2 linked regions of the Algoriphagus machipongonensis genome follow. The protein of the gene in region 1 interacts with the protein of each later gene in a pairwise test. Links are inferred from orthologs where the notes say so. Each region holds a gene or a part of one and is shown on either strand. Other genes may lie near its edges.

Region 1 (4,682 bases):
ACTCCAGTCTGGGTGACGGGATGCAAGTTCTTCAATTAGATCATAGCCTTTAATTTTGGCTCTGACTGAATGGGAGGTCCCTGTGGCAACACTTATAAATGAAAATGAGGGTCTTTCTTGGTTCAAGTCTTTCCAAAAATCTGTGTCGAACCCATTAGGAATGACTTTTATCTCGGTTTTGAGCTCAGGTATCAAATTTAATAAACCTTGCTTTTCAGAAATGGAGGAGTCATAACGGTAGTCTTGCTTGACTAATGCTTCAGCAACAGGGAGAATTAAATCACAGTTTTTGAAGCTGTAACTAGTCGCTTTTCTCAACCATTTTTTCCTGTAATTTCCATAGCCTATTTCAGCCATGTTGATGCAATCCATTCCTCCAGCCTGTATCAAGCATCTCTTTCTAAATACTTTTCCAAACCAAACGGGAAGGACAGAGTGGTAGCCCCCAAAAAAGCAGAGGTATTGTGAAGTTTTTGGTAAAAACCATAAGAGCTGAAAGAACTGTAAAATAAAGTAAAATGGAAGCTGTACTGGGTTCTGAGTGAATTCTAAAGCTTTTATTTCTAACTCATCCCCGATCATCTGCAGATCTCGATCTGTAAAGGCAGTTCGTACAGGGTGAATATAGAGAATCATTTTTTAAGCTTAGAAAAATAAAAATAGGGTTTAAAAAAGAGAAGGAGCAAAGAATCATCATGATAATGTTTCCTTGCTCCCTTATTATTGTTCAGGTTTTGTTAGACAACTAGGTTTACGATTTTACCTGGGACAATAATTATTTTCTTTGGAGCCTTTCCATCCAGCCATTTTTTAACAGTCTCATCTGCCAAAGCGGCCTCTTGTATTTGATCCTTAGAAAGAGAAAGGTCTAAGTTGATCTTCACTCTCATTTTACCATTGATCATCACTGGGTATTCAAAGGAGCTTTCTACAAGATAGCTTTCATCAAAAGCTGGGAATGTAGCTTTCGTGATGGATTCTTCATTACCCAATAAGCTCCATAGTTCTTCTGTGATATGCGGTGCATAAGGAGAAATCAAGATCGCCAAGGGCTCAAGAATTTTTCTTTTGTTAGATTTTAATGCAGTCAATTCATTCACACAAATCATGAAGCTTGATACCGAAGTGTTGAAAGAGAAATTTTCCATGTCCTCTTCCAATTTCTTGATAGCCTTATGCAGTGCTTTGTATTCCTTTTGACTTGGCTCAGCATCAGAAACCTGAAATTCACCGGCATTGTTATGGTATAAGTTCCACAGCTTTCTAAGGAATTTAAAAACTCCATCGATGCCATTTGTATTCCAAGGTTTGAATTGCTCCAATGGGCCCAAGAACATCTCATACAATCTCAAAGTGTCAGCTCCGTAACGCTCGATGATATCATCTGGATTGACCACATTGTATTTGGATTTAGACATCTTCTCTACCTCTGATCCGCAGATATATTTGCCGTCTTCCAAGATGAATTCAGCGTCTGCCAAATCTGGTCTCCAAGCCTTGAATTTGTCCAAATTCAGTTGGTCGTTGTAAACGATATTCACGTCCACGTGCATGGCAAAAGTATCGTATTGATCTTTCAAGCCGTGGCTCACAAACTGATTGGTTCCTTTTACTCGATAAACAAAGTTTGATCTACCTTGAATCATACCTTGGTTGATCATCTTTTGGAATGGTTCATCGATGCTTACTACACCCAAATCATATAAGAATTTGGTCCAGAACCTGGAATATAAAAGGTGTCCAGTCGCATGCTCAGAGCCACCGATATATAAATCTACAGATCCCCAATAATCAGTTTTTGCTTTATCAGCAAATTCACTTTCGTTTTTAGGGTCAGTATATCTAAAGAAATACCAGCTGGATCCAGCCCAACCTGGCATGGTACTTTTTTCCAATGGGAACTCACCATCTGCAGTTTTGTAAGTCCAATCTGTGGCGCGTGCCAAAGGTGGTTCACCATCTTCCGTTGGCAAGTATTTATCAACCTCCGGTAAAACCAAAGGCAAGTCTTTTTCATCTACTAGATAAGGAAGTCCTTCCTTGAAATAAACAGGAAGAGGCTCACCCCAATAGCGTTGACGGGTGAAAATGGCATCCCGCATTCTGTACTGGATTTTACCTTTACCAATCCCTTTTTCCTCCAAGAATTCGATGGCTTTGATCATGGCTTCTTTCATATACATATTAGAAATAAAGCCGGAATTGATGATGTATCCATCTTTGCCCGGGAATGACCCTTCTTCCATAGAACCTTCAATCACTTGTCTGATTTCAAGGTCAAAATGTTTGGCAAAATTGTAATCACGCTCATCATGAGCAGGAACGGCCATGACAGCTCCAGTTCCATAACCTGCCAAAACATAATCAGCCACCCAGATCTGAATTTCCTCACCATTAAATGGGTTAATGGCATAAGAACCTGTAAACGCACCTGAAATTGTTTTAACATCGCTCATTCGCTCACGCTCAGAACGGTTTTTGGCAACTTCAATGTAGGCTTCGGCTTGTTCTCTTTGATCTTCTGTGATCAGCGCTGCTGCTAAATCAGATTCAGGAGCCAAAGCCAAATAAGTAACACCATATATAGTATCCACTCTGGTGGTAAATACTTTGATTTTTTCTTCAGAGTCTTTGACGTCAAAAATTACTTCTGCTCCGATAGATTTCCCGATCCAGTTTCGCTGCATTTCTTTGATAGGCTCTGACCAATCCACTTTGTCTAAACCTTTCAATAATCGGTCGGCATAGGCAGTAATTCGCATTGACCACTGCATCATTTTCTTTCGCTCCACTGGGTGTCCACCTCGCTCAGAAAAACCATCTTTCACCTCATCGTTAGAAAGAACAGTTCCTAAGGCAGAGCACCAGTTAACCGTGGTTTCAGCTAAGAATGTTAATCTATATTTAAGAAGCATTTCTTGCTTTTCCTGATCGGAGAAAGCATTCCATTCGTCAGCAGAGAAAGTAGGAGTCTCATCATCGCAGACAGCCTTTACACTTGCATTTCCAATTGTTTCAAACTTTGAAATCAAAGATTCAATGGAAAGGGCTTTATCAGCATCTTGGTCGTAATAGCTGTTGAAAAGCTTCATAAAGATCCATTGGGTCCACTTGTAATAATCTGGATTGGAGGTTCTTACCTCTTTACTCCAGTCAAAAGCAAAACCAATGTTCTTTAATTGCTCCGTATATCTGGTGATATTTTGTTCGGTTGTAATAGCAGGGTGTTGCCCAGTCTGAATCGCATATTGTTCAGCAGGTAAGCCAAAACTATCGTAACCCATCGGGTGAAGTACATTAAAGCCTTTGAGTGCTTTAAATCGAGCGACGATATCGGAAGCAATATATCCCAGTGGATGGCCTACGTGAAGCCCAGCGCCTGAAGGATATGGAAACATGTCCAAGGTGTAAAACTTTGGTTTGTCAGGATTGACCTTAGCTAGGAACGTTTGATTCTTTTCCCAGTAAGCCTGCCATTTCTTTTCTATTTCCCTAAAAGTGTATTCCGCCATGATTGAACTTTTCTTAATTTTTTTAGCTAAACGCCTGCAAAAATAGGAAAATTGACTGGGTTTGGAATGAAAATTCCTAATTCCTCCTGTCTATTAATATTTCCCTTTGATCATTTTTTTGAAATCAACTCAGGTCTTTTTAGTATTTTCAGAAAAACCTAACCACCAATCATATGAAAATTATTACTAAATGGCGACAAACGCTTCTTGTTTGTTCCGCATTATTATGCTGCAATTTGGTTGTGGCGCAAAAAAAGCTTTCCGAAAAGAAACAGGAAGCTTTGAAGGAAGAGGTTGCGGCTATTGTAGGGCAGGAGGCTAAAATGAGCCAAGTGATGGTCGATAAGATTTTTAGTTTCGCTGAACTTGGCTTTCAAGAGGTTGAGTCTTCCAAGTACCTCACAGGAATTCTCCAAGAAAATGGGTTTGAAATAAAAACGGGTATTTCAGGTATTCCAACTGCCTGGTTTGCTACATGGAGTAATGGAGATGGGCCCGTCATCGCGTTAGGTTCAGATGTCGATGATATCCCAAAGGCTTCTCAATATCCAGGAGTTGCCTATCACAAACCTATTATAGATGGAGCTCCGGGACATGGGGAAGGTCATAATGCAGGGATTCCTCTTAATATTACTGCAGCTTTGGCGGTGAAGAAAATCATGGAAAGGGAAGATATCGGCGGAACGCTGATTCTATGGCCAGGAATTGCAGAAGAATTGGTTGCCTCCAAAGCTTGGTTCGTGAGAGATGGACTGTTTGATGATATAGATATCTGTATTTTCACCCATGTGGGTAGCAATTTGGGAGTAAGCTATGGACAGGCCTCCGGTACTGGCTTGATTTCCGTAGAATATACGTTTAGTGGTGAAGCCGCCCATGCAGCTGGTGCTCCTTGGAGGGGTAAAAGTGCATTGGATGCTGCTGAATTAATGAATGTAGGTTGGAATTATAGAAGAGAGCATTTAGATCCATTAAAGAGGTCACACTCTATTTTTACTGATGGTGGAGATCAGCCCAATGTGGTTCCTTCAAAAGCTTCTATTTGGTATTATTTCCGAGATGTGAAATATGACGGAATCATGGAAATGTACGATGTGGCCAATAAAATGGCTGAAGGTGCTGCATTGATGACGGATACTGAGATGACGTCCAAAATTCTTGGAACTGCTT
Region 2 (3,811 bases), 2.2 Mb from region 1 along the record:
TCCAAACAAGCTTTCAATACCTGTTTCTTCTCTGCAGGTGCTAGCGTGGCACTTTCGCCGGTAGTTCCTAAAACTACCAGATAATCTACACCACCATCGATGACAAAGTCAATTAGTTTTTTGAGACCTTCGAAATCAATAGAACAGTCATCATGAAATGGGGTGACTAATGCTACGCCGGTGCCTTTTAATTGGATCATAATTTTGTAACTAGGTTTGGGACCTTAAAGATAAGGGGCTTCATTGAATTGCACTCAGGTGTTTTCTAAATTTGTTATTCTTCGAGCATTTTTAGGAAATCTTCTTCTGAAATTAATGGAATTCCCAGCTTTTGAGCTTTCTCTTTTTTACTTGGACCCATATCTTCTCCTTCAATGATAAAGTCTAACTTTTTAGAGACGGATGAAACATATTGACCTCCATGAGATTTGATGAAATCCACAATCTCATCTCTTTTGAACTGGTTTAGCTTACCTGAGGCTAAAATTTTCTTTCCTTCCAATGCATTTCCCAAGGATACAGTTTCAATTTGCTCCGCATCAAATTGAAGCCCTGATTTTTTCAATCTTGAAATAATGTCGAGATTTTCCTGTCGGGAGAAAAATTCATGAATACTTTGTACCAGGGTTTCACCCACGCCATTGATTTCTAAAAGTTCTTCTGTACTTGCTTCATTTAATTTGTCTATTGATCCAAAATGCTGAGCTAATAAGGCAGCAGTGTTTTCTCCAATATTTCTAACTCCTAATGCAAAAAGGACTTTTTCAAAAGGTTGCTTTTTGGAAGCAGCAATACCTTCCATCATATTGCTTATGACTCCTTCCTGAAAGGTGTTTGCCTTTAGCTTTTTGATTCGCTCTCTCAATTCTTGACTTAATTCAAGGTCTAAGTCCAAAAGAATTCTATGGACTGTTCCATGTCTTTTGGAGGCCTCTAAAATCGCTTCAAATTGAATGCGCCTTCCCAAGAATATTTCCAAGACTACAGCAACTGGAACATAGTCTTCCAATTTCGGTAAATCATGGGATTTTAGATTTCCAATGAGATAGTCCACCATGCCGGTATTGGCAGGAACTTTCTTTTTCCACTTCCTTATTTGTTCCTGAAATGCTTTGAGCTTTTCGAATAAAGGGAGTTCGGTATTTGCGGCTAGCCAGTCACTGATTTGCTTGAAAGAAATCTGCTCTGTCAATGCAAATAATGCTTTCTCAAGCTTGACAAAGAGCAGCCCCGTTCCTTCTAATTCGTATTGATCTTGGGACATTTCAAGCCCCAAAAGATCACTTTGTTTGGACTCTAAATCATAGATGTCTGCCGGGTTTTGTATAAATCCCTGATCGATTAATGCTCGGATTCTCTCTGTTCCTAGAGAGTCAATATCCATCGCTCTTTTATGAACAAAATGCTCAATTCTACCCAAAACTTGTGGAGGACAGTTGCTGGCATTTGGGCAAAAGTGCTTGGCTTCTCCCTCTTTCCTTTCCAGGGGAGTTCCACACTCAGGACATTCGCTGATATATTCTATTGGTTTAGAATCGGGTTTTCTCTGCTCTAAGGATACTCCCGTGATTTTCGGGATAATTTCTCCACCTTTTTCTACAAAAACCACATCGCCTGTATGAAGTCCCAATCGCTCAATTTCATTGGCATTGTGAAGAGAAGCTCGCTTTACGGTTGTTCCCGCAAGACTCACAGGAGCCAAATTAGCAACAGGTGTGATTGCACCTGTTCTGCCAACTTGATAGGTGACAGAGAGAAGTTCTGTTTCCGAACTCTCAGCTTTGTATTTATAGGCAATTGCCCAGCGAGGATTTTTGGCGGTAAAGCCTAATTCCTCCCGTTGTTCGTAATCGTTGATTTTTAAGACTACACCATCAGTATCCAGAGGAAGTGTAAAACGCTTCTCTCTCCAATCCTCAATATAGGTCAATACATCTTCGATGGTGTTGGTTTTTCTATAAGTTGGAGAAACATTGAAACCCCAGGATTCTATCAAAGAAATAGCCTCATCATGGGCGTTGACTCCGATATCTTCTCCCAATAACTGATAGAAATAACAATTAAGCCTGCGCTTAGCTACTACAGAACTATCCTGCATTTTCAAGGTTCCTGAAGCAGCATTTCTGGGGTTGGCCATGAGGGCTTCGCCATTTTCATTCCGCTCGGCATTGATTTTTTCAAACTCTCTATGCGGTAAAAAGATCTCTCCCCGAACCTCAAATCTCTCCGGGATTTTATCTCCTTTTACATAAAGAGGAATGTTTCTAATGGTCCGAACATTAGCTGTCACATCATCTCCTCTGGTACCATCCCCTCTGGTGACTGCTCTTACTAATTTCCCATTTTCATATACCAAACTGATCGCAACACCATCAAATTTCATTTCGCAGAAATACTCATAGGGATTTCCGCCAAGGCCTTTCTGTACTCTTTCATCAAAAGCGATTAATTCCTCTTTTGAATAGGTGTTTCCAAGGGATAGCATCTTATAAGCATGAACTACCGTTTCAAATTCCTTGGTGATGGTGCCTCCCACACGCTGACTGGGGCTGTCTGGCTGTAAAAGGTCTGGGAATTCGGTTTCCAATTGAACCAGTTCTTCTAGCAATTTATCAAACTCAAAATCCGAAATAACCGCCTGATCCTCCATGTAATACAATTGGTTATGGTGGTCAATTTCTTTGCTGAGTTGGGCGATTCTTTGGGCAGCTTCCTGGTGGTTCATGGTCAATTAGTGAAAATCTGGGCTTGTAAAAATAGGATTTGGTTTGGGAAGGAGCAATTGAATTTTAGGCTTTCATGTTTAGTTGAATTTTTTTAGTCACAAAGTGACGTAAAGAAATAAGCTAAGAGTTCTGGATGATATTTAAAGAAACATCAATTATTAAAATGCTTCATCCTTCACATTCATATTCATCTGGTCTATATCCTTTTCAAGTTATTTCCAGATACTTTTTCTTAAACTCCCACCAGAGTAGAGTTTTGATTTGAAGTCTTTGGTGATTACTCTCATCGAGGTAGACCTTTTGTAGGAGGTTTCGAAAATAATCTGTTGTATGTTTTCGACTTTGTATTTATCGTTTACCCATGGCCACAAGTGATTTTTGATCACTAAATGGTTTTTGTCCAGATAAAAATAATGAAGTTGGTAACCAAAGAATTCAAAGGTCATAGCTGAACTCAAAAGAACTATTCAATACCTTGAAAAAAAATGTTAAGAATGATAATTGAAGGAATTTAAGTTAACTATTCTAAAGTTTATCGTATGCTGCCTTAGGCCACAATACTGGCTCTTGAGAGGGTAAGTGCTTAGGTAAAATAGTAATCTTTTTTTCTGCCATATTTTGATTTAAAGCGTTTATCATTTCTTTGGCTTTTTCAGGTTGCGAAGCAAAAAGATTCTTTTGCTCACCAACATCTTCTTTAAGATTATACAACTCAAAAATTTCTTCTTCGAAAAAGTAAATCAACTTCCAATCACCCTTTATAAAGGAGGCCGAAGGTTTTACACCTCCATTAGAAAAGTCATTGCCGTTATATGTTACCCCGTCAAAACGATAGGGCATAAAAAAGAACATTGAACGGTCTTTAAATGCTTTTTGGGGTTCTTCTTTTTCTAAAACAGGCAACCAACTCATTCCATCAATTGCGTAATCATCAGGTATTTTTGTGTGCGTTGCTTCCAAAACTGTTGTATAAATATCTTCTATAACAAGAGGGGCATCAGAAACGGTTTGTTTTTTCACTTTTCCTGGCCAGCGTACGACACAAGGAACGCGAATACCTCCCTCATAATTTGAGGCTTTACCAC

The links. The genes of interacting proteins can lie anywhere in the genome.
Region 2: the proteins of leuS (region 1) and ligA interact in binary tests that used the Escherichia coli proteins (3 or more experiments, as listed by UniProt). The link is inferred for Algoriphagus machipongonensis from one-to-one orthologs.

Annotation. Positions count from the first base shown.
Region 1 is NZ_CM001023.1:1,580,613-1,585,294, forward strand. Bases 538-3,831 are described here. They hold leuS (leucine--tRNA ligase), read right to left. Parts: upstream 3,513-3,831; coding sequence 738-3,512; downstream 538-737. Other genes in these bases: ALPR1_RS06870 (glycosyltransferase family 4 protein), read right to left, coding at 538-636; ALPR1_RS06880 (amidohydrolase), read left to right, coding at 3,686-3,831. Also shown: more of ALPR1_RS06870, read right to left, coding at 1-537; more of ALPR1_RS06880, read left to right, coding at 3,832-4,682.
Region 2 is NZ_CM001023.1:3,737,458-3,741,268, reverse strand. The notes cover bases 1-3,118. They hold ligA (NAD-dependent DNA ligase LigA), read right to left. Parts: upstream 2,726-3,118; coding sequence 275-2,725; downstream 1-274. Other genes in these bases: dapA (4-hydroxy-tetrahydrodipicolinate synthase), read right to left, coding at 1-200. In the rest of the region: ALPR1_RS15730 (sulfatase), read right to left, coding at 3,252-3,811. UniProt on the Escherichia coli protein: DNA ligase that catalyzes the formation of phosphodiester linkages between 5'-phosphoryl and 3'-hydroxyl groups in double-stranded DNA using NAD as a coenzyme and as the energy source for the reaction.